Regions from separate parts of the Paenibacillus sp. J31P316 genome, predicted to be linked through region 2. Evidence: riboswitches for the same ligand, from Rfam matches in the RefSeq annotation. Region 2 holds a riboswitch; each other region holds the start of a gene.
The links. A riboswitch is a leader RNA that binds a small molecule or an ion and turns the genes downstream of it on or off. The one in region 2 is predicted to bind cyclic di-AMP.

Region 1 (7,646 bases), on a different contig from region 2:
TGTTGGCGCAGCAGCGTGCGGAAGATCTCCCGCAGCGCATCGGAGAGGCCGTCTTCAGAGTGCCCGCGCTCAGACCGGCCGACTTCAGACCGACCACCTTCAACTCGTTCGCTTTCAGATCGCCCGCCTTTAGACCGACCGCGTTCAGGCCGTTCGCTCTCAGACTTGCCATTCTCAAGCCGTCCGTCCTCCGGCGAGCTGCCGGTCTGCTCCCGCATGTCGGCCAGGTCGACGATATGCCGGCCGTTGTTTTCGATCCAAAAGCGCCACTCGGCATGCTGCAGCACGAGGTAGCTGCCGCTCTTGCGCGCGAAGCCGGCGCCGCCGGCTGCCGGCCAGTCGGCCGCGAGCCCGAACGGGTTGGCCGGGTCCGTCGCGGCCAGCACCGTGATAGCTTCGCTGTCCGGGCCGGGCGGAAGAGGTCGCAGCGCCTCGATGCCCTCGCGCCTGGCGAACTGCAGCGTGCCGACGCCTTCCACGAGCAAGCCCCGCGTCACGGCGCCCCATTGCTCGAGCTGCTTCAGCACGGGGAGCAGCTCGTCCCAGGCGAAGGGCGAGAGCTGCTGCACGAGCTCCTTGGAGACGATGCCGCAGCTGTCCAGCATATGCTGCGTCCAGTGCAGCGCCGATTCCGACAGCTCGGAGCTTACGGAACGGAGCGCCTCTGCGCCCAGGCCGCCGCCCGGCAGCCTGTCCCCGTGCTCGCTGCCGGTCTCGTCTCCGCCCGGGCGCCGGCCCGCGGAGACAGCCGGCGTCGAATCCGCGCCAGCGACACCGCCGCCTGTGGTCTCGCGGATGTCCTCATCCGCGAGCGAGCCCGTCCAATACCAGCGCCCGAGGCCGGAGCCGGTGCGGGCAAGCTGCTTGCCTTTGGTCGCGAGCTGCAGCCGCAGGGGCGCGAATTGGTCATTGGAGACGGCGCCCTCCCAGACGAGATCGAGCAGGTCGACAAGCAGCTCCGACGGCACCTTGCCGTATTCGCGGCTCAGCTTCGTCAGGAAGCTGGCACCGCCTGTCCGAAGCAGCTCCAGCAGCCTCGGGTGCTTGGACGACTCGGCCGTCCGGGCGGCGGACTGCTTCAAGATCGGCGCGAGGAGGGGCTTGGCTTCCGAGAGGAAGAAGGCGATCCGTCCTTCTTTCTCGCTGTCGCCCTTGCGGCCGAGCCATATGATCTCGCCGGAGGCGCAGAGCAGATCCAGGTCCTCCTTGCGATAGCCCGTCACGCGCGCGGGGAAGATGAGCGTCTCCCAGTGCGAGGCGGGGAGGAAGAAGCCCTGCAGCCGCTCGATGACGAGGCGCAGGCCGTCGATGCCGCTCAGCTGCGTGCCCGACAGGACATGCTGCAGCCGCGACATATGCGTCATCCAGTCCACCGGGTTGATGGCTTCCGCCTGCTTCCGCGCTTGCTCCAGCGTAAGCCGGATCAGCCGCTTCGCTACGCCGCGGCTCGTCCATATGCGCTCCGCTTCATCGGCGAAAGGCGCATGTTCCGTCCGGTCTAGTGCCAGCAACACATCCGTGATATGCGCGGCGTCTCCGGCGGTCAGCTGCGGATAGCGTTCCCGCAGCTCCTGCTCGGTGAAGGAGAGCCGATTGTCCGCGAAGCGGCCGGCTATGAACGCAATCGAAGGCTCGCTCCGCGGGAACGCCGCGTACAGCTCGCGTTCTTCGGCGCAGATCCAACGCCGCAGCTCGCTGCCGAACGTCAGCGAAACGCCGAACGCCAGCTCGCTCGCGCGCCCGGCGGCCTCGAGCGCTTCCAGCCATGCGCCCGGATCGCGGCCAGCCGCGGCGGCAAGCTCTTCGCGCGACAGGTCGCCGCGGCGCTTCAGCAGCGTGAACAGCTCTTCCGCGCTTGCCGGAACAAGCTGCCCCGCCTCGAGCCGCATCTCCTCCGCGCGGGCGATGGCGGGATCGACCGCCCGCCGCACGGCGTCCTCGCCGAACAGTTCACCGGCCAGCGATTTGCTGACGCTGAGCAGCTGAAGCTGCGTCGCTTCGCTCAGTCCGTCGCCTTCGTACAGCATCGCGTTCGCGTAATCCGCGAGGAACTGCAATGCGAAGGGCGACGGCGCGTTCACTTCTTTCACCGACACTTCGATATCGCCGGCGGCGATCGCGCCCAGCAGCGCTTTGAGTCCGACCGTATCGAGCTGCGTATGCAGGCATTCCCGCATCGCTTCCTGCAAATACGGAAAATGCTCCGCGTACGGCAGCGCCTGCTTGAGCAGTTCCTCGCTCCGTAGCCGCTTCTGCCACATCGGCGTGCGCGTGAAGCTGCGCGAGAGCAGCAGCGACGTCTCCGCGATCCGGCGAAACGAGACGGCGAGCAGCGGCGAGCCCGCGATCGCCTCCGTCAGCAGGGGCTCCGCGCTGTCGGCCGTAATTTGCCAGAGTGTCTGCAGCCAGGAGGCGTCCCAATCCGGAACGACAAGCTCAATCCCGTTGTCCTTGGCGTTGCCGTACATCGAGTAGGGCAGCAGCCGCTGAAAATGCCGCTGAATGGCAAGGAGCCAAGTTCGGTTGATGCGCCGCCCGAGCGGGTTATGAATGATGATCCTCGTCTGGTTCATCAAATCCCGATAGTGCTCGATGATGATCCGACGCCCGGTCGGCAGCCCAAGCGCTCGATGCTGCGCCCGCACGAGATCGATCAGCTCGGAGGCGGAATAGGAATCGAGCCCGTACTCCTCGTCGAGCCAGACGACGGCGGCATCCTCCAGCATGCGGTCTCGCTCGGTATTCGTCTCCGAACGGCGATCTAGCTCGAGCCGATTGGAAAGCTGTCCCAGGAAATCCCCAAGCTGCACGCCGACCTCCACGCTCCGGCTGCCCGATTCCGCGCGCCAAAACGGAATTTCGCTGAAGCGGTTCGGCGCCTCCTGCACGTAGACGCGGTCGTTCTCGATTCGGCTGATCATCCACGAGCTCGTGCCGAGCTGAAAGACGTCGCCGACCCGACTTTCCGTGATGTACTCTTCGTCCAGCTCGCCCAGATGGACGCGGCTGTCCGCATGGTGAACCGGATAAGCGGAGCTCGACGGAATCGTGCCGGCACCGGTCACCGAGGCCATCGCCGTATTGGCGCGCTTGCGAAGCGTATCCGTATCCCGATCCCAATCGATGAGCGGACGGGCGAACGGATAGAAGCCAGACAGCACCAGCAGCACGGCTTCCAGCCTGGATCGGGGGAATGTGCGGTAGCATTCGCTTTGCAAAATCATCTCGTACAGCGCCCCTACCTTCATATCCGAGGCAGCGGTCATGGCAACCAAATGCTGCGAAAGCACGTCGAGTGGCTCGTGCGGCAGCACGATGGCTTCGATGTCCCGCCGCGAGATGTTGCGGCACAGGACGGCTGCCTCCGGCAGCTCGCCGCGCTGTCGCGCCACGATATAGCCGCGGCTGACGTCGCCGACGGCATGCCCGGCGCGGCCGATGCGCTGGATGCCCGCGGCGGCAGCCTTGGGCGAGTCGACCTGGATGACGAGGTCGACATGGCCGACGTCGATGCCGAGCTCCAGCGACGAGGTCGCGACGAGGCAGCGCAGCTCGCCGGCCTTCAGCATGCGCTCCACCTCGAGCCGCCGCTCGCGCGCCAAGCTGCCGTGGTGGGCGCGCGCGAACTCGTGGCCGGCATGCTCGTTCAGGCGCAGCACGAGCCGCTCGCAAAGCCGGCGGCTGTTGACGAACAGCAGGGCGGAGCGCGCGCCTTCCATGAGCGTCATGATCCGTTCTACGATCGGCTGCCAGACGCCGTCGCGCGAGCGCACGGGCTGGCTCAGGTCCGGCATCGTGACGCGTACCTGGATCGCCTTCGTCATCGCGCTCTCGACGATGACGACCGGCCGCGGCACGTAGCCCAGCGGATGGGCTTCTGCTGCGGACTCCGTAATCACGGCGGGAGCCGCTCCCGCCGCGGAGCCCGGAATCCCGTCCGTGCCAGGCGCCCAGCCCCCCAAGAACCGGGCGACCCGCGTAAGCGGCTTCTGCGTCGCCGATACGCCGATACGCTGCACGGCATGCGGCGACAGCGCAGCCAGCCGCTCCAGCGAGAGCGACAGATGAGCGCCGCGCTTGTCGCCGGCCAGACTGTGGATCTCGTCGACGATGGCCGTCTCGACGGTTCGCAGCATGTGACGGCCTTTGTCCGACGTCAGCAGCAGGTAGAGCGACTCCGGCGTCGTGACGAGCACGTCGGGCGGCCTATTGGCCATGCGGGCCCGCTCGCGCGGCGGCGTGTCCCCGGTGCGGACGGCCGTGCGAATGCCCGGCCAAGTGCCGCCGCTTTCCTCGGCGCCGTAGGCTTCGATCGTTTCAAAAAATTCCACTAAATGATGCTGAATGTCGTTATTAAGTGCTTTAAGCGGGGTAATGTAAAGTACGCGCACGCCATAAGACCAGCTCTCGCCCTGCGCCGCAGCCTGTTCCTTGGCCAGCGCAAGCCGGCTGAGGCAGGGGAGAAGCGCCGCGAGCGTCTTGCCCGAGCCGGTCGGCGCGGCGATCAGCGTGTGACGGCCGGCGGCGATGGACGCCCAGGCGTCATGCTGGACGGGCGTTGGCTCGCCGAACGTTCGGCTGAACCAGCCGGCAAGCGTCGTATGAAATCGTGCAAGGATGTCGGAAGAAGGGTTCATGCGAGAAGCAGCTCCTTTAGGATCATCGAGAACGAACATGGTTTGCTTTTATCAAGTCGGTTGTATTTACACATGTTCTATTACATCTACTCTTAGTCACGCTTGTTCTAATCATGTCTACTCTTAAACCTCTTGCTCTAATCATGTCTATATAACCAGTCTATCCCTGTACTATTCATCGTAACGCCATCCAATCCTTTTCAGACGTTGGACAAGCCCAAACGAAGCCAAATGACAGGTCAGTAAGCAAGCTCGTGCGCATACATATAGTTTTACGACAACAGCGTCGGTGCACAGGCAGCGGGAGGTATCGGGAAGATGGCGAAATGGCGGGACAGTCTCGAGAGAAGATTCAAGGAATGGAGGCGGCTCGAATATGCAGTGGAGGACACCTTGGCGGGGAGGCGCGTGCTGCGCGTCGCGGGGCCGAGAACGCCGAGGCTGACGACGCCCGTCTCCGTGGCGGTCAAACAAGCTGAACTGAGCGCGGTGGAGGAGAAGTTCGGCGCAGGACTGGCCTGCTTCTGCCTGGGCGAGCTCACGGGGGAGGAACGGACGGCGTTCCTGAAGGCCTGGCATGACCGGCTCGAGTCCGGCGCGACCGTCGTGCTGGCCGACCGCCGCGGCGAAGGCTGCGAGACGCTCGATCAACTGCGCGACTTGTTAACCCCGCACGCCCGGATCTTGAACGTCGAGGTTGGCCCGACCTTCTGGTGGGTCCGCTACGAGCGCGCCTAAGCGCCAAAACGAAACAAAGCCGCGGCAGCTTGTCCCGAAAGAGAAGCGGCGGCGGCTTTGTTCCCGTGACCGGCGGAGATGGGTGCAACCATTCCGGTCGGCGATCTTGCAATAACCGAAGGTGATTAATCTGAATCTCCATCGCCTGGCTCGTCGGATGGATCATTGGCATATTTCTCGAACGTTTGCGGGCTCATGACGCGGCGGCCTGTAACATAGCGTTTCGCGTAATAAGACTCGTCCAGTCCGTTGATTACGACGCCTCTGCTAGAAGAAGCGTGCGCGAATTTGCCGTCGCCGACATAAATGCCGACGTGCGAGATGCCATTTCCCGTCGTATTGAAGAATACGAGGTCCCCAGGGATCAAATCGCTTTTGGCGATTTTCTTGCCCAGCCCAGCCTGCGAACGGGATGCATGCGGAATGTCGACGCCGAGTTTCTTGAACACGTACATCGTGAATCCGGAGCAGTCGAACCCTTTCGTGGTCGTGCCGGAGTAAACGTAAGGCGTGCCGATCAGGTCATCGATGACACCGTCCATTTTCGAGTCGGCGAAAACGCTGCCGGCTTGGAAAACGAAAAGCATCGCAAGACCGATCACGAGTGCGGAAAGCTTCTTCAAAACGGGAAACTCCTTCCAGTGCCTACGAGGTTAGCTGTGGGGTTCGGTTGAAGGCTCCCTATGATCGCCTCTGGCAGTCGTCCAAGCGCATGAACGGCTGTCGGGATCAATTCACCCAGAATGGTTCCCCCGTTTCCCATATAGGGAATTCGGCAAAATTTTCATTTCTTACGGCTATGGATTCGATCATTTTGTCGCTTCTCCTTCCAAGTTCACATTTTGTTCACAAATTAAAATTATTAGAGTGAAACCTTTCTGCCCTAAGATTCGTATAGCGGCGCCGTTTTCCGGGGAAAACGGTCTATTCGGCGTGTTGTCGGAAAGACGGATGTCAATGACAAAGTGTGTCTGCTCAGCCTGCGCTCAAACGTCAAAAAACCCTTTCGAAGTCGAAGGGGCGAGGGCTCCTGTCGCAAATTTCGGGACGCCGGGCTGTCACGTCATTGGCCAATAGGCCGCCCGTCCTGCGCAAAATAGGCCGCCCGCCATGAGGCGGGCGGCCCATCGAAGCAGAATCGATCCTTAGGAGGACTGTTTCGACTGCCAAACATCGTATTGGGCGGCGGCCGTCCACACCTTCATGATCGTTCGCAGCAATTGATAGCCTTGGTGCAGGACCAGCGCCAGCAGGCCGGCCCACAGCAGCGAGACGGAGGCGACCGTCGCGCTCAGCAGGGCCCCGATGCCCCACATCATCAGCGAAACGCCGGCGAACGGGAGGAAGTTGGCCATGCTGCTCCACAGCGCGCGCATCGAACCGCTGCCGGTGACCGCGCCGAACTGCATCGAGAGGAAGAACAGATGCAGGAGGACCGCCCATAGGAGCCAGCCGCCCGCCCACGGTCCGGCCGCCTTCGCGAATTCCATCAGCGTGTCGCTCGAGAGCAGCAGCTTGAGCGCCCGGGGCAGCAGCCAGAGGGCGGGAGCGAGCGTGAGCGCCGTTTCCAGCAGGTAGAGCAGCGTGACCGGCTTCCAGGCTTTACGAATGCCTTTCAGGAACGTCGTTCCTTTCTCGTCGGTCGCATGGTGCAGCGAATGGAACAGGCCCGCATTCAGGAACGGCGTGATGAGCATCCGGCCCCCCAGCAGTCCGCAGAACAGCAGCGCGTAAGGCTGGAGCAGATCGGTCTTCATGAGCTGAAACTGCGATTCGGTCACGAAGAGCGAGATGGCGCTGCTGCTGGCCGCATACGAGTCGGGGAACCGCTTGAGCAGCGGAACCGCGATGCCCTCGATGGTGCGGTAGAGGAAGAAGCCCCAGATCAGCTCATACAGAAACAGCAGGATGATGATATAGAAATGCTTGATCGTCAGCCGCCAGCCTTGCTTGATATGCATCCTCATCCGTGAAGTCACCTCCTTCATTTATAGTGGCACTACCAGGCAAGCGAAGAGAACAGGGTCTCGACGAGCTTCGAGAGGCCGACGCTCCAGCGCGTGCGCGTTTTCTCGTCCAGATCGGCTTTCATGAAGTTGTTGATGTGCTTGTTGTCGAGCACGTTGTCGTTCTGCGGGTCCACCGCGGCCCAGAGCAGCTTCGAACCGTGGACGATTTTATATTGAATGTGGGCGTCCTGGCCGTCCCACACTTTGGGCATCACCGTGCCGTCGGCAAAATGGAACATGACCGACACGGGGCCGGCGCTGC
Region 2 (7,646 bases):
AAGTGTTCACCGCTCCGCTGCGCGGCGGCGTGAACGGCACCGTCACCAGCACGAAGCCGCTTAGCTACGGCGGCAACCTGATCAAGGACTTCGTGCTGACCTTCAAGGACGGCAAGGTGATCGACATTCAGGCGGAGGAAGGCCTTGAGGTGCTGAAGAACCTCATCGGCACCGACGAAGGCGCCGCGTTCTTGGGCGAAGTCGCGCTCGTGCCGCACCGTTCGCCGATCTCGGATACGAACATCATCTTCTACAACACGCTGTTCGACGAGAACGCCTCCTGCCACCTTGCCATCGGCAAAGCGTACGCGTTCTGCATCGAGGGCGGCAAAGAAATGAACGAAGAGCAGCAAATCGCCGCCGGCCTTAACACCAGCCTCGTTCACGTCGACTTCATGATCGGCTCCGCCGAACTCGACATCGACGGCATCCGCGCCGATGGTTCTGCCGAGCCCCTGATGCGCGGCGGCAACTGGGCGATCTAGCTCGGGTTTGCACCGGTTGGCCGCTTGCGAGCTGGCCGCCTGTCAATGCTTCATCTAATCAAGCAGCATCATGCATGCTAAAAAACGCTGGGATGTCCGCAATCGGACTTCCCAGCGTTTTATTTTTAATGGCGGGTAAGATTCACCTAACCCGCAGTACATTCAATCATCGCCGCTACAGCACCTTGGACAGAAAAACCCGCGTCCGCTCTTGCTGCGGACGCTCGAACAGCGCCTTCGGCTCCCCCTGTTCCACGATGCGGCCCTGCTCCATGAAGAGGACCCGGTCGCCGACCTCGCGGGCGAAGCCCATTTCGTGCGTGACGACGACCATCGTCATCCCTTCCTTCGCCAGCTGCTTCATGACTGCGAGCACCTCGCCGACCATCTCGGGGTCGAGCGCCGACGTCGGCTCGTCGAAGAGCATGATCTTCGGCTCCATCGCGAGCGCGCGGGCGATCGCGACGCGCTGTGCCTGACCGCCGGAGAGCGACGACGGATAAGCGCCGGCTTTGTCCTCCAGGCCGACCTTGCGCAGCAGTTCCATCGCCTTGTCGCGCGCCTTTGCCGCCGGCCATTTGCGGACGCGCAACGGCCCCAGCGTGATGTTGTCCAGCACCTTCAGGTGCGGAAACAGATTGAACTGCTGAAACACCATGCCGAGCTCCGCGCGGACGGAGACGATATTCGTCTCTTTCGCCAGCAGCGGCATGCCGTCGATGACGATCTCGCCGCCGCTCGGCTGCTCCAGCAAGTTGAGGCAGCGCAGCAAGGTGGACTTGCCGGAGCCGGAGGGTCCGATGACGACGAGCACCTCGCGCGGCGCGACGTCGAGCGTAATGTCCGACAGCACCTCGTGCTTCCCGAACCGCTTCGACACGTTCGTCACTTGAATGATGGGCATATGTGCCGACGCCATCGTTAGTTCACCTTCCTTTCCAGCAGAACCAACAGCTTATTGAGCGTGTACGTCAAAATAAAATAAATCAGCGCCGCCGTCAAATACGGCTCCCAAACCCGGATGTACTGATTCTTCATCGCGCTGCTCCAGTACATGATTTCGGGCGTCGCGATCAGCGCGACCAGCGAGGAATCCTTCAGCAGCACGATAAACTCGTTGCCGAACGCCGGAATCATCCGTCTCACCGCCTGCGGCAGCACGACGCTCCGCATCGCCTGCCATGGCGACATGCCGATCGACAGCGCCGCTTCCGTCTGTCCCTTGTCGATGGACTGGATGCCGGCCCGGTAGATTTCCGCCGTGTACGCCGCCGCATTGAGCGACAACGCGGTCACCGCCGCCACGATCGCGTCCGTCTTGCCGTAGAGGAGCGGAATAAGGCCGAAATGCACCATATAAATTTGGACGAGCAACGGCGTCCCGCGGAAGAAATTGATGTACGCGTGCATCGGCCAGCGTAAGAACCAATAACGCGACATTTTGCCTAAGCTGACGCCCAGTCCAAGTATCGAACCCAGCGCGATCGACGCCAGCGAAATGCATACCGTATACACCGTGCCCCGCAGCAGCAGCGGCAAATAATCCCGTATAATATCGAATCTGAAATCCATGTCCACTCGCCCTTTCGCATTCGCTCAGCTGCAGGGACAGCAAGGGCACGCGTAACGTTCTCGATTACGCATGCCCCGCCATCCGTCTAAGATTTCGTTTCCAGCAAATGCGTCGTGTCCGGCGCTTCGTCGAACCATTTCTTGTAGATATCCGCGTACGTGCCGTTCTCGATAATTGCCTTGATCGCCGGATCCAACTTCGCCTTCAGCTCGCTGCCCTTCGGATAAGCAAGCCCGTAATATTCCGGATTGAAGTTGACGTCGTCCACCACTTCCTTGTATTTCTTGCCGGGATTGTTCTTGATGTAATCCCGCACGATGGCGATGTCCGCGACGACCGCATCCGCGCCGCCTTGGTCGAGCTCCAGCAGGGCGACCGCGTTGCTGTCGAATTTCTTCAGGTCCGTATTGCCTTCGCCCATGATCTTCGTCATAAGAATATCCGCCGTCGTTCCGCCCTGCAGCGCGACCTTCTTGTCCTTCAGGTCCTCCGCGCTCTGGATGTCGCTGTCTTCCTTGACGAGGATGACGTTCTTGGATTCAAAATAAGGCATGGAAAAATCGTAGGTTTCTCCCCGCTCCGGGGTGATCGATATGCTTGATACGCCGGCTTGGAATTCCGTGCCTTGCTTTACGCTCTCCAGCATCGCGTCCCAAGCGACGTTGCGGACCTCGTACTTCAGACCGGCTTCCTTCATGACCGCTTCGAGAAAATCGATATCGAAGCCCTTCAATTCATCCTTATCCAAATATTCCATCGGTGCGTAGCTGCCATCGCTGGCAAACAGATACGTCGTCTCCTCGGCGGCGTTTCCGCCGGTGACGCTGTTGCTGCTACCCGCTGCGACATTTCCGTTATTCTCGCTACCTGTTGCAGCGCCTTCAGTCTCATTGACAACCTTCTTCGCTCCGCAGCCGGCAAGCATGGCAGCAGACAGAATTGTCACAATACCTAACGCCAATCGTCTATTCATGTCGCGTCCTCCTCGATAGAATCCGAATTTCAATCCCATCCTATCAAGAATTGTTCGGTTATTCAATCCTTTTGTGATATCTATGTAAGATAATCTAACATTATGTTCGCAAAAAAACGTCCGGTCCTCCGCGTTTCCGCAGCAGAACCGGACGTTAATGTCCGAACGCCGATCTATTCTACTCTTCCTCTTCCCCAAGCGCCATGTTCGGATTGAAATCCGCCACGATCAGAACATCCATATGACGGCCTTCCCGCAAAACCGTATCGATAACCGGTTTCTGCTTCAGCCGGCTCCAGAAGCCGCGTCCCGACTGGCCCAGAATCATCTGCGTGCTCTTCAGCTCGTTCGCCTTCGCCAGCAGCGCGTCCGGAATCCGGTTCGCGGCTACGCCGTTCTCGGCTTCGAACGTGCCGCCCAGCCGGTCGACCAGCGCTTTGATCTCCTCGATCCGCTGGTCGCAGGCAGCCGAACGCTCCCCTTCGGGACGCACATAATGCACATGCCAATCGGCCTTAAGCCGGTAGGCGATGCGGAAACCGCGGCGGATAAGCCGCTCCGCGTTCTTGCTCGTCGTGACGCCGACGAAGATCGATTCGTGGCGGCGCCATGGTCCGCGCAGCGAGCCGTGACGCTCCCACGACTCCAGGCGTTCATCCACATCGTCGGCGATCTCGCGCAGCGCCAGCTCGCGCAGCGCGATCAGATTGCCGGTCTTGAAGATGCCGGCAAGCTCGCCTTCCACGTCCTCGGCCCTGCAAATCTGTCCATCCCGCAACCGCTCCTGCAGCGCGCTCGGCGCTACGTCGATCAGCTCCATTTCATCCGCCATGCGGAGAAATTGGTCAGGCACCGTCTCGGTTACTTTCGTTCCCGTGATTTGTTCCACGGCATCCTTCAGACTCTCCAAATGCTGTACGTTCATTGTCGAGATGACCGATATGCCCGCATCGAGCAGTTCCTGAATATCCTCGTAGCGATGCTTGTTGCGGCTGCCCGGCACATTGGCATGCGCCAGCTCGTCGATCAGCACGACCTCCGGATTGCGCGCAATGATCGCCGCGACGTCCATTTCCTCGGCGCCGTTCTCCCCGATCGCAATTCGGGGAACGGCCGCCAAGCGGCCGATCTGGGCTTCCGTATCCGGCCTTCCGTGCGCATCGACGCAGCCGATGACGACATCGATATCCTTGCGAAGCAAGTCATTTCCCTCGCGAAGCATCATATACGTCTTGCCGGCGCCCGGCGCCGCTCCGACGTATACCTTGAACGTCCCCCGCCGGATACGCTCGATCTTCTTCTCGACCTCCTGCTCGCTCAGGCGACGGTAAGGCTCGGATGCCGGCTTCGGCACGTCGCGCTTCGTCGGCAGCACCCGCTCGCCCTCATGCTCGGCGCGGTCGGCCATGAAGAACACGTCGATATTGCGCGTCTGCTTCAGCAGGCTGTGCGCAATGGAGCCATGAAGCAGCTCTTCCGAGCGGGTCTGCTTGGAATGGCCCATGACGATGCGCGTCGCGTTAATCAGCATCGCATAGCGAATCATCGCCCGCGGCACCTGCTTGCGGTTCGAGACGGCAATCTCGCGGAAGCCGGCTCCAACCTTCTCGACCAGCTTCATGATCGATTTCTTGAATGCCTCGCGCTCCTTGGTCTGCTCCTGGCTGGAATCGTTGAAGACGACGACCTGCAGGTCGCCTCCGAGCCGTTTGGCAATCTGCTGCCCGCGCCGTATATAGATGGAGCCGTTGATGTGGTACTGCGCCGCAACCAGAATGCGCTCCGATGCGCCGGAAGGTCCGATAAATCCCTGTTCCTCGCGGTATTTCTCCAGCGACTCGTTTACTCCCTCCGCCACCAGGCGAAGGGCCAGCTCGCGCAGCTTGCCGACGTTGCCGCGTTTCAGCAGCTCCGGATCCTTGATGTTATTCAGCCGGCCTTCGCTGAGCCTGCTCAGAATGGTCTCCGGCGATACGTCGATCAGACGCACCTCGTCCGCCAGCTCCAGCAGATCGGCTGGCACCGTGCATTCCGGCGCGATCCCGGTCAGCTTCTGGGCCTGCTCCTTCACGCCTTCCAGCTCATACACGTTCACCGTCGTGATGACGCTGATGCCGAGGCTGAGCAAATACCGGATATCTTCGCGCCGGGTCGGAAACTTCGCATCCGGGCGGTTCTCATGCGCCAGCGAATCGACCAGCAGCACTTCCGGATTGCGCGCCACGATCGCATCCAAATTCAAATCCTTCTTCTCCACGTCGCCCTTCATCCAATGGATGCTCGGAATACGCTCCAAATCCGCGAGCTGCTCGACGGTTTCCGGACGGCGCATCGTCGAAACCGCGCAGACGACCACCTCGATCCCCTGCTGCTTAAGCGCTTGCCCCTCGCGCAGCATGTGATAGGTTTTTCCGGAACCGCTGACGGCGCCGATATAGATCTTGAGACGTCCGCGATGGATTTTCGAAATGGATAATAGCAATTCCTCCGGAGTTTTACGCCGGTAGCCGGCCATAACAACAAGCCCCTTTCCTGCCTATACCTATAAATTTACATCTTTGCCCGAAACTTATGCCCCGGATGAATACGAGCATCAAAAAAGAAGCCGGCGAAACACGGCCTCTGTTCAGAGGAACGCCTTTCGCGGCTTCCTGGCACATCTTATAATGAAGTGTCCTGTCGCACGCATATTCGTCGCCTCTCTCAGGTCGCTTACGAGGTTAGCTGTCGGATTCGGGCATGAGAGCTGCCCTACCCGAGCACGGCTGCCGCAACTGCCTTGCTCAGGATTCACCCCAGACGGCAAGCGCGGAAGCAATTGCTTCGCATGCTTGAGCTGTCATTGGTTCCCCCGTTTTCCTACTTCGGAAATTCAGCGTAGTTGTCACGTTGTTTGTTTTAGCACGAATCGTATGTTACGCCTGCCACCGCTTTTTGTAAAGGAAATTCACTGGTAATCCGGTCGCGTGTACAGCCAAGCGACTCGGATATAACGCTTACAATGGCGGCTGGCGCCAGCAATCTCCCGCTACCTCGCTAAATGAACGTTTTTTGTAAAAACGGCGAAGCGGCAGGGTTTATTAGCCCCGCCGCTGTTCCGTAGCTGGCGAATGCCGGCATCTTCATCCATTCCCAGTCGCCATCTCGATCCCGCGCAACAGCACACCGATCAAGAAGCCGCAGACCGCTCCGTTGACCCGGATCCACTGCAAATCCTGCCCGACCTTGTCTTCGATCAGCTCGACCAACTGGTCGTTGTCGAGGCGGTCCAGGTTTTCTCTCACGAAGGAACCGATCCGCACATGGTTGCGCTCGATCAGCGACGCGGCCTGCCCCTTGAGCCATTGCTCGGCATCGTGGATAAGCGCTTCGTTCTCTTCCACCCGCTTCAGCAGGCCGTCCAGGAACGGCCACGTCTTCTCGGCAAAATCCTCCGCGTGCAGGAAAGCGACCCCCTGCTCCCGCAGGCGTTCGAACAGCTTATGCAGCTCGCCGTCGAGATCGAAGGCGTTCAGCATCTCGTCTCTCATCGCGTCCAGCTGACCGGATTCCGCCAGTCTCGTGATAAGAATATCGAGCGCCTCGCGCAGCTTGCTCATCACGACGAAGCGTCGCTGCGTATCCGGAATCTTCAGCTCATGGATCTTGGAGAGGACGAACGACTGCAGCATCGTGCCCAGCTTGTCTTCCTCCAGGTAGCCAATGAACGCATTCACCGCGAACGACATCAGGCCGCCCAGGTTCAGCCCTTTGATCAGCGTCATGACCGCGCTGCCGAGCTCGCGGCGCATGCCTTCGGTCGCGATCCACGACTCCGCGCGCTCCAGCAGCAGGTCGAGCATCCGTTCATCCGTGCCGTCGGCCTCCGCTTTGCGCAGGAAGGCGCGCAGCGCCGCCTCCAAGTCGATCCGCTTCACGGCGTCACGAATCTCGCCGGACAGCAGCGGCACGATCCGATCCGCGTCCACGCTGCGGACTGCTCCTTCCAGAAGATGCGGCAGGCGTTCGCTGTGCACCGCCGAATGCACCGCGTTCCGGACGGCCGGCAGCAGCTGCTCCATCAGCTCGAACTGCCTCAGCTTCTCGAGCATGCTCTCCTTGGCAAGCAGCCGGTCTTCCAGCACGCGCACGATGCCTTCCGTCATTTTCTTCCGGTTGCGGGGCAGCAGCGCCGTATGGGGAATCGGAATGCCGAGCGGATGACGGAACAACGCCGTCACGGCAAACCAGTCCGCGAGCCCGCCGATGACGCCGGCCTCGAAGCCGGCATGCAGCAGGCCGAGCCCGCCGCCGCCGAACGGAAGGGTCGCGGCGAAGCCGGCAGCCATCCCGCCGAGCGACAGATTGGCAAATTGTTTATTTTTCTTCGATTCGTTCGCCATGTTCTTCCTCCTATAATTACCTTCTTACACCATACCATTATGGGCGAACCTGTTGCAAAGGGACTGGCCGGCCGCGGCGCCGAATACGGGTCTAGGCGATGCACTGGAAGCGAGAACGAACGCGGCACCAGTAAAGGCACCGGAAGCGCATAAAGGCAGCCCGCTCCCCTGGTAAGAACGGACTGCCGGTATGCAGGCGATTTGCGCAGCCGAAGAAATCCCATTCGAACGAA
Region 3 (7,646 bases), on a different contig from region 2:
ATTAGCGTGTCTCCTCCTTGATTTTAGTACGCGTGTTACCGTTAGTATGGTTGTTTTCTGCGTTCTCATTCCCTTGGGAAAAGTTGCATCCACCGCTCGCGGCGCACAAAAAAAATGCAAGCAACCCAAACGCTTCGCGTCTGTCGTTGCCTGCATCATGTAAGGAAGCCAAAGCATACATTCCGTTTGTTTGTTACTGTATATAGGTAATGCGTACCTGACCGTCATCGCTGTCAACCATCACTTCAACGGATTCCGTCAAAATATCGGCGTAGCTGTAAGACACGCGTTTGAACGCATGCTGTTCCTGATCAAGTCTGACAATAAATACAGAAGGGTAGATTTCTTCTAATACACCGGTCCGTTCAATAGTCTTTCGACGACCACCGTTTGCACGAAGACGTATTTTGGATCCGACATGGGTTTCCAAACTGCGTTTAATCTCCAATAGCGCATTTTTAGCCATTGTGCACTACCACCTCTTTCCTTGTCCATTATAACCAAGGGGAGGCGATTTGTCAAAAAAATTTAATTATAACAGTGGGCTAAATATATTGTCAATATAAAAAATCTTTATTTTTTCGACTTCATGTATATTTTGTCCCGCCTGCAAACGACCTATACGGTCGCCTTCACGCCAGTCAGCGTGCGGGGTTTCGGAAGACCTACCCGATGCTTGCCCAGGGTTTCAATCCCGCCCACGCCGTCGATGCCGCTGATGGTGCCATGAATGACATCCGTCAAATTAATGGTCTCCCGAATCGGCGTATAACTGGCTTTTATCGCGATGTAGACAGGGTCCAGCGCATGAATGAGCACCCTGCCCGGCGAACTGGCAAAATTCGAGCCCGATTGCAGCAGCGCTTCATAATGTGACTGGCAGGCACCCGCTACGATAATCAAACCGTCCCGGTTTTTCTCGTAATCGCGGGCGATCTGAACAGCATCCACGAAATTTTGCGAATTTTTGTAGGAGGCCAGATTGCTCAGATCATTCTGTTCCCGATTCTTCAGGACGCCGTCATGCCCGGTTATGACGATGATATCCGGCTTGATCTGCGGAAGCAGCCGATAGACGGCATCAGCCATCTGCGACTCATGCACGAATAAGCCATGGGCCGGAACGCGCATCTGCGTGTACAGCTGCATGCTCTTCTTCATATAATTGCTGTCGCCGTCCAGATGGAGCACCCTGCCTGGCACTTCGAAATAAGGCTGGGTCTGATTCTGCACGCGGAGCAGCTCCCGTTGAATAACCTGCTGCTGGCGCTCCTCCTGCAGCCGCTGCGTCGATTCTCCCGCCCTCAGACGCGCCTGCCGGATCGCAACCGGCAAATCGCCATCCTTAACGACCGATAAATCGACTATGGGTGCGTCCGCAAGCAGACGATAGTCCGTGCCCTTCAAAATAGCTGTTTGTTGATCGATTGTCGCAACACGAAAAAGGACGTCCCCGCCGTAGGATTTGCGGACGACCAGGTCCCCTTGCATCATGGGCAAATCACCTCTTCGTCTATCCTATGGGGAGACGCCCCTGATGGTGCGCTTCTTTGCGATGTTTTGCGGAGCCTACTGTTCCGCAGGCAAGCCCGCTTTCCGCAGTGCATGGCTCAGCGCGGCGAACTCCGCCAGAGACAGCGTCTCGCCGCGGCGCGACGGATCAATGCCGATGCCTTCCAGCAGCGGTCCAAGCAGCTCGCGATTCGGCTTGCCGACATAAGCAGTCAAATTGTTCGCAATCGTCTTGCGCCGCTGCGCGAAGCACGCCTGCACGGTTCGGAAGAAGAAGTCTTCATCTTCCACCTCGACCGCAGGCTTGTCCCTGAGCGACAATTTGATGACCGCAGAATCGACATTCGGCTGCGGGATAAATACCGTATGCGGCACGATACAGACCAGTTCCGGCTGGCAGTAGTATTGCACGGCCACGCTGAGACTGCCGTACTCCTTGCCGCCCGGCTTGGCAGCCATACGCTGCGCGACTTCCTTCTGAATCATAACGACGATATGTTCAAGCGGAAGCTTCTCTTCCAGCAGCTTCATTAGAATCGGCGTCGTCACGTAATACGGCAGGTTCGCCACGACACTAACGCCGGATAGACCGACAAACTGCTTCTCCATCAGGCCGGGAAGATCCAGCTTAAGCACGTCGCCATGCTCGACATGCACGTTCGGCGTATCCGACAGCACGTCCTTTAGAATGGGAATCAGCCGGTTATCGATCTCGACAGCCGTGACCCGTCCCGCGGCCTGCGCCAGCCGCTGCGTCAGCGCGCCGATGCCTGGGCCGATCTCAAGCGCGCCCTTCGTTTCGTCGAGCTCCGCCGCACTTACGATTTTATTCAATATATTTTGATCGATCAGGAAGTTCTGTCCGAGGCTCTTCTTGAACGTGAAGCCGTATTTCGCGATGATGTCCTTCGTCCGCTTCGGCGAGCCGACTTCCGCGGTCGCTTTGAAACCTTCTGTCATGCCGATTAGTCTCCTTCGCTCTCCATCGCCTGCAGGGCACGCCGGAATTCTTCCCGCGTAATCCGGAACGTGGAGCATCGTTTATAGAACTGCTTGCCGTTTGCATACCCGATTCCAAGCAGGTTACCCATTTTCAGCCTCCGCTCCGACGCCTGCGGATGAACGAGCAAGCCGGCCTGCATGAGATCGTCCATCGTGATCTCCGCGAGTCCGCCGTCCCCTTCCGCGGCTTCCGTCCGCAAATTGCTCAGCGCATGCCGGATGGCCTCCGGGGATGCATTCTCAACGCCGATATCGCCTTTGTAAAGCGCGTCCGCCTGCGGCAAGAAGGCATGCTTGCAGCCTGGAACGCGCTGCGCAACGATTTTGCGGATCCGCTCGCCTGCGTGGTCCGGATCGGTGAATATAATGACCCCGCGACGTTCCTGCGCCAGCTCGATGCGCCGCAGCACGGATTCTCCGATGGCGGAGCCGCCCGTTTCGATCGTCTCGGCTTCTACGGCACGCTTGATCGCTACCGTATCATCCTTGCCTTCGACGACAATGATTTCTTTCATCATGGGAACCTTATTCCTGCCTTTCGAGCAATCTTACCTATTAGACAAACATGCAAAAAGAAGAGGCATCGCCTCTTCTTATCATGGCATATTTAAGCATAAATTACGAATATGAATGAAGTAGAAGCACGATCACTCTTGCAAGCAAACAAGGGAGCTTCTTCCACTTCGCTCAGAAATCAAATGATAGCTGCAAGCTAACCCGGTGTCTACAGCGACTCCGGCTTTTTCGGTCCCAACACGTAAACCGTATAGCCCCGCTTTCGTCCGAAACGGTCTGCATACGACTCGCTATCGAAGTAAACGTCTATCTTGTTGCCTTTGATCGCACTGCCGGTGTCTTCCGCCCGGCGGAAACCGATTCCTTCAATATAGACCCACCAGCCGATTGGAATGACCTTCGGATCCACCGCAATCGTACGCCCTTCCTGAACGCGGGCGCCGGATGCCGTAATGCCGTATTCCGGATGTCCCTTGCTCTTGCCCGTGGAGGCAAGCCCAGCGGAATAGGCCGTTAGCGTTACGTTCTTAATCACTTTCTTCGCGCTGAAGGTTATGCCCCGCTTCGTCACGGTCGAACTGGTCTTGGCGGACAATACGGCTACCTTCGGTTCGGGCTTCTTGCTCCCGATCGATACGACTTGATTAACCGATGCTTGCGGCGTCAATTTCTCGACGAGCGATTGCGACACAAGCACGCCATCAGCGAATACAGTCTCATATCGCTTGACGACTTTACCTTGCTTGCCCGATTGGACAAGCTTTTGTTTCCCGACCGCGAGCTTCGGATCGTCCTTCTTCACCACCGTGAAGGGAACGTCGTACGTCGTCTCGGTATATTTCTTATCGATCCGGGTGACCGTTATGGTCATATTCGGTTCCAACGCAGCCGTCATGGAAGGCGATACCTTATCCTGACTGCGAACCGCTATATCAGCCTGATCGATCGCCGCCTGTACAGTTTTCTCTGTCGTGTACAACGTTCTTGCTTTGCCGTCAGCCCTTACAATAAGCGGGACAGCCTGATCGATAACGATCCGGTCGCCGTCGTTTATTCCGCCATCGAGCGGCATCGACACTTTATCATGTGCGCCGATAGTAATGGCTTGTTCATCCAGTAGGCGTTGAAGGACCCATTGTTTCGTGGATACAATGGTTTCTCGTCCGTTCACTACTACGGAGACATGCTTGTCAGCCGTTCCGTACAACAACACCAAAAACATGAAAGTCATAGCGATTGAGATCATGGCGCTCAGTACAATTAAACGCACATTCTCATGCTTCCATCGCAATGCGAAAGACATGCTGGATGATCGTTTCCCATGGGTGTCCTTAAGCTGGAGTTCTCCCACTTCATCGGTCCTCCTTACATAGCCCCGCCGCCTTGTTACGCATGATACTTAGACGCGACTATTGAGTTTTAGCGTGCAAGCACGCATTTTCAGCATTTCGCCCCAGCTCCTCCTCACGATATACACCCTATGTCGTCAGTTTACGCATTATTCAAACAAAAAGAAGCCGACGACAGAGGATCTGTTTCGTGGCTTCCCATTGGATAATGGCAGCTAGAGTTGCATGCACGAGGTTGATCTCTCTTATGGACGCTTGCGAGGTTAGCTGTCGGATTCGGGCGTGAGAGTCGCCCTATTCGCTCGTGACGCTTTTATTCCCCAGCGTCCTTCTGCGAAATTCACCCCAAGAAGAATTTCAATGTCTCCGCTGTTCGAATTGATACAAACAGTTTCAACAATTGGTTCCCCCGCTCTCCGGTGACCGGAGATTAAGCGATTATTTTGGAAAAGGAATACATGTTTTGTTGCTCTGAGATGAATCATACAGTCTAGCGCCGCACATTGTAAAGAACTGATTAATGACGATTTTAGTGAATTTCAAGGAAAATTACGAGAAAATCACGTGATTCTCGGATCAAAAATCACTTTTTTCACCGGATTTCATCCAAATGCTTACTATTTCCCTTGATTTCATGAGATTCCAAAACATTTCATCGCATTTTCCGTTGTAATCTTCCCAATTTCTTCTACAGATTTACCTAAAATATCCGCCATCGTATTTGCTACAAGACGGACGAAAGCAGACTCATTTCGCTTCCCGCGATGAGGATGAGGAGCCAAATAAGGAGCATCCGTTTCGATCAATAATCGATCTAACGGCACCTTGGCCATCACCTCTTTCGGTACCCGGGCATTTTGGAATGTAAGCGGTCCCCCGAACGAAATATAGAAGTTCATGTCCAGGCATTGCTTGGCCGTTTCCCAACTGCCGGAGTAGCAGTGCATGATCCCTCCGACCTCGCTTGCTTTTTCTTCGCGAAGAATGCGAACCACATCCTCATGCGCGTCCCGATTATGGATGACGATCGGCTTGCGCTTCTCTTTGGCGAGCGCGATTTGCTGCCGGAACACGCGCTGTTGAACGTCCTTCGGCGACGTATCCCAATGGTAGTCCAGCCCGATCTCCCCGATCGCAACCACCTTCGGATGATCGCAGAGGGAAGCGATCCATTCCAGATCCTCCGGCTTCATATCAATACTGTCCACGGGATGCCAGCCGACGGCCGCATAGATGAATTCGTATTGCTCGGCAAGTGCCATTGTGCTCGGAATCGTCTCCCGGTTAAATCCGATGTTGATCAGCTTATGGACACCTGCCTCAAGTGCCCGTTCGATGACCTCGGCGCGGTCTTCGTCGAATTTATGCGAGTCCAAATGGGTATGCGTGTCGATTAATAACATGGTTTTTGAAACCCCTTTCTACATTAAAGCAAATAATTCGCGTATATTCGCAGACAGCTGGTGCGCTGATTCACGCAGCGGTTCCTCCGGGTAATATAGGTGATACTTCCCTTGGTGAATGCCGGTAATGGAACGGACGATGTCGGAACGCCCGGATATTTCCGACAGCTGATCCTCGCCTGACAACAGCAGGATCGGCGGTTTTTCCTCTTTTTCCGCCTTTGCGGATGAACCTGGACGATACACATGGTAGGGCATGTCATAAGGAAAGTCAATTTCCAGGTGATACTCGGGATGAAGGCCCACTGCGCTAAACTGTCTGCGTATTTCCTTCCACAATTTTTCGTCTGCTTGATCCATGGTTATATATTTGTACAGCCTGCGATTCAGGAAGCGGCGGCACAGATCGGATAGCACTTCGTCGGGTTCGCCGGCCCATGCGGAGAACGCGGTTTGAACGAGCGCTTCGTCAAGCGCGAGATAATCTTCGATATCGATGGTCCCGGATATTAACTTCTCGAGCGGCTTCATCATCCATTTGAACGAGTAGCCTGCCCCATGAAGCTCTTTAGCTCTTCGGAAAATTAGCTTCAAGATGATTTCGGAGCTTCGCGTCACGGGATGAAAATAAACCTGCCAATACATCTGGTAGCGGGACATGAGATAATCCTCGACGGCGTGCATGCCGCTTTCCTTGACGACGATTTGTCCCTGATGCGGCCGAAGAACGCGCAGGATCCGCTCCAAATCGAAGGTGCCGTAATTGACGCCCGTATAATAGGCATCGCGAAGCAGATAATCCATCCGGTCTGCGTCCATTTGACTGGATACCAGCGAGACCACGATCGGTTCGTGATACGATTTGCAGATCACCGCTGCAACCCGCTCCGGATAGGAAGGATCGTATTCGCGAAGCACCTGATTGATCTCGGTATTCTCGAGAAGAATACGGCATGTCCAAGCTTCATGGTGCGTATCGAACACATCTTCAATGGAGTGCGAGAACGGTCCATGTCCGAGGTCATGCAGCAGAGCGGCACATAAGGCTACGAGCTTCTCCTCCTTCGGCCAACCGGGGTAACCGCTTCGCTCGAATTGGGAGATAATTTTGCGTGTAATTTCATAGACGCCGAGAGAATGCGAGAATCGGCTGTGCTCCGCGCCGTGGAAGGTCAAGTAGGAAGTTCCCAGCTGACGAATGCGGCGCAAGCGTTGGAACTCACGCGTATTGATCAAATTCCAGATCAATTCATCCTGTACATAGATGTACTTGTGGACCGGGTCTTTGAATACTTTCTCTTCGGGAAGACGATCCTTTGCTCGGCTGTCTGTCATTTCTACACGCTCCCACCGTTCGGTATTTCGACATAATTGTCGAACTATTGTCGAATTCTGTCACAATACTATTTCCAATATGTACGTGGTTGTTGTACTATATAAAGTAATGACAAATGCTTTATTCTAGAGAAATAGTGGTTACATAAGCCCTTGATCGCCATGGAGGGCATGTTGACTATTTTGGTAATCGTTGGTATTATTAAGACATTCATTGATAGAATTTTGTCGAATCGTGGCGACTGAATACTATGAAAGGGGAATGAATAGTTATGATGAAATCCACTGGTATCGTTCGTAAAGTTGATGAACTCGGCCGTGTTGTTATTCCGATTGAATTGCGCCGTACGCTCGGCATTGGGGAGAAGGACGCCCTGGAAATTTACGTGGACGGCGAGCGGATCATGCTCAAGAAGTATGAGCCTGCTTGTATCTTCTGCGGCAATGCCGAAAACGTAGCCTATTTCAAAGGAAAAATCGTCTGCAATGTTTGTTTGACGGAAATGCCAACTCCTATTACAAAATAAGA
Region 4 (7,646 bases), on a different contig from region 2:
CCATGAGTTACCAGCGGCTGATCAAGTATTTGCCCGAACCGATTTTCGTCCATGACTGCGAGACGATTTTATTCACGAATCAGGCAGGACTGCGCATACTCGGCGTGACGGAAGCGGAATTGATGGCCAAGCCCCGCGTACAGGATTACGTGCACTCCGATAATTGGGAGACCGCCAAGGAGCGGCTCAAAGATATTTTGGAAACCGACGAGCCCAATGATTTTGAAGAATCCAAGTTGATCAGCGTTACCGGCGAAATCATCGACGTGGAAGCTTCCAGCACGCGAATCCGCCATTATCCCGGCAAAGGGACAGTCGTGCAGAGCGTGTTCCGGGACATCCGCGACCGCAAGAAAGAAGAAGAGGCGCTTATCCAGTCGGAGAAGCTGTCGGTGGTCGGCCAAATGGCGGCAGGCATCGCCCATGAGATCCGCAATCCGCTGACCTCGTTGATCGGGTTCTCCAAATTTCTGAAGACGAAAATCAACACCTATCACGAATACTTCGACATTATGCTCGTGGAGCTGGACCGCATCAATTCGATCGTGCAGGAATTCATGGCGCTGGCGAAGCCGCAGGCGAATCAATTTCGCCGGCATGATCTCGTCAAGACGATCCAGAGCGTGCTGACGCTGCTCGAGACGCAAGCCGTTATCAACAACGTGCAGCTCGTTGCCAGCTACGATGCGGAGACCGCCGTGCTGCTGTGCGAGGAGAATCAGCTCAAGCAGGTATTCGTCAACGTGGTCAAAAATGCGATTGAAGCGATGCCCAAAGGCGGCACGACGCGCATCACGCTGAATTCGAGCGACTCCGACACCATCTCCGTGGCGATTACCGACCAAGGGATCGGCATTCCGGAGGATCTGCTGCCGTTTCTCGGCGGCCCTTTCTTTACGACCAAGGAAAGCGGAACCGGTCTCGGTTTAATGGTTTGCTACCGTATTATCGAAGGACATCGCGGAAAAATCGATCTGTCCAGCTATCCCGGCATCGGAACGACGGTGACCATTTCATTGCCCAAAAACGGGTAAAACATACAGAACCTGCCTCAGTGGTTGTATTTACCGGTAGGTTTAGCATTCACGACTATGGTATTCTATTACGCGAGCCGAAACTTCACCGTACGGGGGATCTTTTGGGGCAAGTCATATTGCTCCGGTTCCGTCATCTGATGTCCATCACATGACGGATACACCGCGCCATGGCGCTGGGGTGAATCGCACACGATCGTGCGTAGGGTTGAACTCCTCAATCCGAATCCGACAACTAACCTCGCAGGCCGCATGCGACGAACGACGTCCACACTCCGCTTCAATCGGCGGTTCGGTCGTTGTCGCGATGACGTTCATATATCATCCGCACGGATATATGACCGTAAATCCAAGGAGGCAATCGACAACATGAATAACACCTGGAAAAAGGGCATTGCAGCAGCAGTGCTCGGCATTGCCATTCTGTCGCAATCCGGAGCCGTAAAGGCGCAAGGTCTGTACAAGGCGAATGAAGACGACACGTTCTGGAAGCTGTCCGGCAAGTTCGGCATTACGATCAGCGAACTGATGCAGGCCAATCCGTTCGTGGACGCAGGCAACATCTACGAGGGACTGCAGCTCGTTATTCCGCCTACGGTGGAGACGGCCGCAGCACCGGCCCGGAGCGGGCAGCCAGCCGTCAAGCTGATGAAATCAGCAGCAGGTGCCAACCTCGCAGCGGCGGTGGCTTCCGTTGCCAAAGCAGCCCCTAAGGCTGCAGGGGCAGAAGCTCCGAAAGCGGCGAAGAGCGCCGCTCCGAAGAAAGCTGTGAAGAAGTCCGTTGCGAAGGCGGCGCCGAAGAAATCGTCGGCAGCTGCGACGGCGAAGAAATCGAAGACGACGAAGAAGCCTCAGCTGAATCGCGTCTCGGTAAAAGGCAAATCGTATGTATATACGGATGTCGTACAAGTGAAGGCAAGCGCGTATACCGCTGCTGCGGAGGAGAATGGCTGGGGAGCCGTCGATTATTTCGGCAATCCGCTTAAGCTCGGCACGATCGCGGTCGATCCGGACGTGATTCCGATGGGGAGCAAAGTTTACGTCACGGGTTACGATTTCAACGGACTTCCTTCCGGCGGCATGATTGCCGTCGCATCTGATCAGGGCAGCGCCATCAGCGGCAACCGGATCGATATTTTCGTTCCGCAGTCCAGAAAAGAAGCAAGCAATTTCGGCTTTCAAAATGTGAAAGTATTCATTCTCGATTAATCATAAGCAACGACAAAAGGCAGCCCCCGCGGGCTGCCTTTTATCGTTGCCGATGACGGATCGTTTATTGCTGTCTGCGGGCAGCAGGCTTCCCGAGCAGCTCGGACAAGGTGACGATGATATAGCCCTTGCTGCGGAGCAGCTTGATGAGACGGGGCAATGCGGCTACGGTTCCGGACAGGTCTTGCCCTTTGCCGCCTCCGGCATGCTGCAGGATAATGGAGCCCGGCTGCAGCGTTCTCTTGATGTTGATTAGAATGGCTTGGCTGCTCAAGCTGCGCCAATCCTGGGAGTCGACATCCCAGTTGACCACGGTATAGCCGCCGTTCCGAAGCCACTCGACTTGCGCCGGCAGGATTTCGCCATAAGGCGGGCGGACGAAACGCGGGCTGTAGCCGATAAGCGGACGCAGCACCCAATCGGTTCGTAAAATCTGCTGCTGCATGGCATACTGCGAGATTCTGGAGAAGACGGGATGATTCCACGAATGATTGCCGACGATATGACCTTCCCTGACCATGCGCTGCACGAGCGCGGGATAGGCCGCGGCGCGCTGGCCGACGACGAAGAAGGTCGCCCTTACTTTATAGCGGGCAAGCGTCTCAAGCACTTGCGGCGTATAGGCGGGATCCGGGACATCGTCGAAGGTCAGCGCGACTCTGCGGTAACGCCGTGATCCCCAGATAACGAACGAGCCGGGGTAACGCTTTTGAAGCGTCACCCAGGACACTGGCTTGGTGCGGGTTCGCTTTTTTTTGCCCGCTTGACCGGAGAAGGCATCCGCTTCCGATTCATCAGGCTGCGAGGGCGGCATCAGCCGGTTCTGTCCGCTCACTGCCGAGGTCGCGTTCGCTTGGGCGCGGGTATCCTCGCCTTGAAAATCACCGGCGGAACAAGATAAGATCGTCCATCCGAGTACAAGCAGCAGCGCTTTACGCAATCCCCCAAAAATCCGCATGGTCTTCCCTCCTCGATGATGTCATTTTGCCCTCAATGGCCGCGAGCATTCACATTAAATAACGAATCGCTACTTTACAGTTGGCCGTTCGAACACGTAACATAAAAAAGGAATCTTATGAGGTGAAGGAGAGATCAAATGCCAGCAATCGATATGCCGTTACAAGAATTGCAAACGTATTCAGGAATCAATCCCAGACCCGGCGACTTCGATGCGTACTGGGAAAGAGCGCTGACCGAGATGCGCGGCGTGGATGCCGCGATCGAGCTTGTGCCGAGCAAATTTCAAACGCCGGCTGCCGAATGCTTCGATTTGTATTTCACGGGCGTCAGAGGCGCGCGCGTCCATGCCAAGTATGCACGGCCGCGGCACTCGGAGCAGCCGCACCCGGCTGTCGTCCAATTTCACGGTTATTCCGGCTCTGCGGGAGAATGGGCCGATAAACTGAGCTTCGTCTCGCTTGGCTTCTCGATCTTCTCGCTGGATTGCCGCGGTCAAGGCGGCTACTCCGAAGACACGGGCGGCGTCGCGGGCAACACGCTGAACGGCCATATTATCCGCGGGCTCGACGGGGATCCCGACCATCTCCTGTTCCGCCATATCTTCCTGGACTGCGCGCAGCTGGCGGGAATCGCGATCGACAGCCCTGAAGTCGATTCGACGCGCGTGTATGCGATGGGCGGCTCGCAAGGCGGCGCATTGACGATCGCTTGCGCCGCGTTGGAACCGAGAATCAAGAAGCTCGCGCCGGTGTTCCCGTTCCTGAGCGACTACCGCCGCGTCTGGCAGATGGACCTGGCGAAGGACGCTTACGCGGAATTGAAAGCGTATTTCCGCAATTTCGATCCGCAGCATGAGCGCGAAGACGAAATTTTCATGAAGCTTGGTTATATCGACATTCAGCATCTTGCGAACCGAATCCAAGGCGAAGTGATGATGGGCGTCGGCCTTATGGACACGATTTGCCCGCCGTCCTCGCAGTTTGCGGCATACAACAAAATTACCGCGCCGAAGCGGGTGGAGATTTACCCGGATTTCGGTCACGAAGGACTGCCGGGCTTCACCGATAAGACGATGCAATTTTTCCTAGGGGATTATTAAGGGGAGGGAATCGATATGCGTATTGGTCAAAATGAAAAGCTGGTCATGATCGGGGATTCGATTACGGACTGCGGCCGTGCACGACCGGTCGGCGAAGGATTGTTTGACGCGATCGGCAAGGGTTATGTGGGCGTAGTGGATGCGCTGCTCACTTCGACCTATCCGGAGCTCGGCATCCGTGTCGTCAATATGGGTTCAAGCGGCAATACCGTCCGCGATCTGAATGACCGTTGGCAGACCGACGTGCTGGATCTCAAGCCGGACTGGCTGTCGATCATGATCGGCACGAACGACGTCTGGCGTCAGTTCGACTCGCCGACGAACAAGGAGTCGCATGTTTATCTGGAGGAGTACGAAGCGACGCTGGAAGCGCTGGTGGCAGCTACGCTTCCGAAGCTGAAAGGTCTGGTGCTCTTGACGCCGTTCTACATAGAGCCGAATCCGAGCGACCGGATGAGAGCGCAGATGGATCTGTACGGCGCGGCAGTCAAACGGATCGCAGCCAAGTACGATACATTGTTCGTGGATACGCAGGAAGCGTTCAACCGCGTGCTGGAGCATCTGTACTCGGGTACGATTGCCTGGGACCGGGTGCATCCGAACCAAACCGGACATGCCGTCCTTGCCCGCGTATTCCTGCAATCGATTGGCTTCGAATACGATAAAGGCTTGTAAGTTTGCGATTGACAGAAAAGCCGCCCCGGTGAAAACCTAGGCGGCTTTTGTTTGGTCATTTACTGTTGTACGGACGGATGGATGACCAATCGAGCTAGATTTTGAATATCGACATCGTACGCTGCAGCTGCATGACGATTTGCTGCATTTTTTCCGTTTCCGATACGACGGCTTGAACCGAACCGATCTGTTCGTTCATCGAAGCGGATACTTGCTCCGTTCCTGCCGCGGATTGCTGCGTAATGGCGGAGATGTTCTGAATGGCACCTGATATTTTGCGGGCGCTCTCCAGCATCGCGTCGCTCTCTCCGGAGAACTGGCCGATCTGAGCGGTGATGAACTCGACGCTCGTGACGATTTCCGTGAAAATATGCTCGGAGTCGCGCAGCATTTGCATCTGCATGCGAACGACTTCTTCGTTGACCTTGATGTTCTGGATGGCTTGCTTCACCCCGGCATCGATGTCGCGTACGAGCGTGAAGACCTCTTTCGTGGAGGCGGTGGATTCCTCGGCCAGCTTGCGCACCTCTTGAGCGACGACGGCAAAGCCCCGGCCATGCTCGCCGGCGCGCGCCGCTTCGATGGATGCGTTCAGCGACAGCAGATTCGTTTGTTCCGCCAGGTCCGAGATCGTTTTGGTGATGGACGAGATGCCTTGCGCCTTCTGGGCCAGGTCCTCGATCGCGGCCGCAACCTTCGAGGTGGCTTCCACGTTGCGGGTCATGCCCTGGGATTGGCTCTCGACCGCCTGGCGTCCGCGCGACACGAGAGTCAGCGCCTGATCCGATCGTTCGTTCATGACTTTGGTGGAATGGGCGTATGTACTCACTTTGTCCTCGATCTCACGGATGGAGTCGGCCATGTCGCCGACATCCTCGGATATTTCGTTGGCGCCGGTAGCCAGCTCGCCGGCCGATGCGGCGACCTGCTCCATCACGCCTTTAAGTTCCACGTTCTTATCGAATATGCTGCGGCTCGTATCGTTCACGACTCTGGAAATCGTCGACGTTTCTTTGAGAATATCGCGCAGCTTGTCCACCATGCTGTTGAACGAGTGGCCGAGCTCGCCGAGCGATGCCGAGGAAGTAACGTCCACCTTCTGAGTAAAGTCACCCTTGGAGATGCTGAACGCGATGGTGGTCATTTCTTGAATCGAGGATGTAAGCGCTCTCTCAATGACACCGACGAGTGGGAAGGTGACGATTGCGGCGATCGCGATGATACAAATGCCCAGCACGATGCTCCCGCCTGTCATGATCAAACCCAGCAGCAGCGCAATGGAGAAAACGGCGACGATGGCGTAACAGCCCGTCAGTAATTTATTCCGAATCGATAATGTCGAGAACCATTGCATGATGCTTGCTCCTCCTAATTATGGAATAATCTCATTATATCACCGCGAAGCTTTTTGTCTATATTGGTCCTATATAATCATATTGTGTCGAAAGCACTGTAAGGTTCGGTCGGAAAGATGTCGAAAGAACGAAATTTTCTGTAAGGAATTTGTAAAAAACTGTTGTAAGATCAGGTACGCTGTCCTATAATGGGTCTATTGGATGATTTGGAAAAAACATCCTTAATTAGAAATGGCGGAGGAGACGGATCACATGAACCAGGATGCAATGTCATTAAATCGACAGGTAGATTACGTATTCAAACAATTGGAGGACGAGCTGCTTCATTCGCTGGCGGGGACTGTCATCATTCAAATCCGGAATAATGTCGTTGGGAAATACGGCGTGCGGCATCATCCCATCGAGAGCAAGAACGGCCGGATCGGCCAGCCGGAGCAGGGCATGACCCGAGAGCAGGTGCAGGCATTCCGCCAAATGGCGGCCGACTCCATTAACTTGAAGCGGAATTGGACCCATGGCGAGATCATGTATGATTTCTCCGTCAGATCCGGAACCTGGTCGGCAAGCATCCTGTTCGAAAGTAATTATAATCTGGCTAACATGTTCCGCTATACGCCGAAATACGGGCTGCAAGCGCTGCGGGACACGCCTTGATACATAGCAAAGAAGCTGCCTCGGCTCGCAGGGGCAGCTTTTTTTGTTTCGGTCAGCCATGCTGCCCGGAGAAACATTGCTTAGCCTTAACGGGAAGCTCTGCCTGCGAGTTGCATTTCTGCCATTTGCACGAGTCTGCGGGTAATATTTCCGCCGATTGCGCCTGCGTCGCGCGTAGCCATTTCGCCATAATATCCATCGGACGGAATAGCAATGCCTATTTCGCGTGCGACTTCATATTTCATTTGATCAAGCGCCGCCATTGCGTTAGGGACGAGCAAGGAATTGCTGCTGCGGTTGGAAGCCATTATAATCACCTCCTTCATGTACCCTTAGTATGGATACGCTGGAAGCAATTATGCGACGACCTTTCATGAAGTTTTTACCAATTACATCATAAATCCAAGCACTAGAGGGAGGACGAACAAGCCGTAGATGAACAGATTGGCCGCAAGCGAATTGGACGGCTCGTGATTGCAGTCGCAAGCGGCCGCGTCGATGCCGTGCCATTCCTGAACGGCGGCTTGCAGCTGATAGATGGCAGTCGCGAACAGGCCGATCGCGGAGAGCTTGACCGCAACGACAAGGTTCGGCTCGACAAATCGGATCAGCATGCCCGTACGGGCGAGATAGACGATATAGAAACCGAACGCCCCGAGG

Region 1: it holds a riboswitch for cyclic di-AMP, as region 2 does, so the genes downstream of both, AC0YNU_RS20490 (C40 family peptidase) here and AC0YNU_RS19335 (histidine kinase) in region 2, are expected to answer to the same signal.
Region 3: it holds a riboswitch for cyclic di-AMP, as region 2 does, so the genes downstream of both, AC0YNU_RS32645 (ubiquitin-like domain-containing protein) here and AC0YNU_RS19335 (histidine kinase) in region 2, are expected to answer to the same signal.
Region 4: it holds a riboswitch for cyclic di-AMP, as region 2 does, so the genes downstream of both, AC0YNU_RS14985 (3D domain-containing protein) here and AC0YNU_RS19335 (histidine kinase) in region 2, are expected to answer to the same signal.

The regions. Positions count from the first base shown of each region.
Region 1 covers NZ_JBWDNI010000007.1:37,692-45,337, reverse strand. Annotated here, with positions in the region: gene AC0YNU_RS20500 (DEAD/DEAH box helicase) at 1-4,637, opposite strand, end outside; gene AC0YNU_RS20495 (hypothetical protein) at 4,956-5,375, shown strand; gene AC0YNU_RS20490 (C40 family peptidase) at 5,501-5,998, opposite strand; cyclic di-AMP (ydaO/yuaA leader) riboswitch at 6,003-6,163, opposite strand; gene AC0YNU_RS20485 (hypothetical protein) at 6,521-7,342, opposite strand; gene AC0YNU_RS20480 (M1 family metallopeptidase) at 7,375-7,646, opposite strand, start outside.
Region 2 covers NZ_JBWDNI010000006.1:8,764-16,409, forward strand. Annotated here, with positions in the region: gene AC0YNU_RS19315 (aminopeptidase) at 1-485, shown strand, start outside; gene AC0YNU_RS19320 (amino acid ABC transporter ATP-binding protein) at 661-1,404, opposite strand; gene AC0YNU_RS19325 (amino acid ABC transporter permease) at 1,407-2,057, opposite strand; gene AC0YNU_RS19330 (basic amino acid ABC transporter substrate-binding protein) at 2,144-3,031, opposite strand; gene AC0YNU_RS19335 (histidine kinase) at 3,210-5,546, opposite strand; cyclic di-AMP (ydaO/yuaA leader) riboswitch at 5,725-5,919, opposite strand; gene AC0YNU_RS19340 (DUF445 domain-containing protein) at 6,154-7,413, opposite strand.
Region 3 covers NZ_JBWDNI010000029.1:8,498-16,143, reverse strand. Annotated here, with positions in the region: partial or broken gene AC0YNU_RS32670 (small, acid-soluble spore protein, alpha/beta type) at 1-2, opposite strand, end outside; gene veg (biofilm formation stimulator Veg) at 194-466, opposite strand; gene yabG (sporulation peptidase YabG) at 619-1,494, opposite strand; gene rsmA (16S rRNA (adenine(1518)-N(6)/adenine(1519)-N(6))-dimethyltransferase RsmA) at 1,570-2,472, opposite strand; gene rnmV (ribonuclease M5) at 2,478-3,032, opposite strand; gene AC0YNU_RS32645 (ubiquitin-like domain-containing protein) at 3,239-4,381, opposite strand; cyclic di-AMP (ydaO/yuaA leader) riboswitch at 4,617-4,826, opposite strand; gene AC0YNU_RS32640 (TatD family hydrolase) at 5,012-5,782, opposite strand; gene AC0YNU_RS32635 (HD domain-containing protein) at 5,801-7,117, opposite strand; gene AC0YNU_RS32630 (AbrB/MazE/SpoVT family DNA-binding domain-containing protein) at 7,390-7,644, shown strand.
Region 4 covers NZ_JBWDNI010000003.1:920,648-928,293, forward strand. Annotated here, with positions in the region: gene AC0YNU_RS14980 (ATP-binding protein) at 1-1,034, shown strand, start outside; cyclic di-AMP (ydaO/yuaA leader) riboswitch at 1,100-1,299, shown strand; gene AC0YNU_RS14985 (3D domain-containing protein) at 1,404-2,243, shown strand; gene AC0YNU_RS14990 (polysaccharide deacetylase family protein) at 2,308-3,201, opposite strand; gene AC0YNU_RS14995 (acetylxylan esterase) at 3,340-4,302, shown strand; gene AC0YNU_RS15000 (SGNH/GDSL hydrolase family protein) at 4,318-4,977, shown strand; gene AC0YNU_RS15005 (methyl-accepting chemotaxis protein) at 5,072-6,331, opposite strand; gene AC0YNU_RS15010 (O-methyltransferase) at 6,585-6,986, shown strand; gene AC0YNU_RS15015 (small, acid-soluble spore protein, alpha/beta type) at 7,073-7,294, opposite strand; gene AC0YNU_RS15020 (DUF1980 domain-containing protein) at 7,376-7,646, opposite strand, start outside.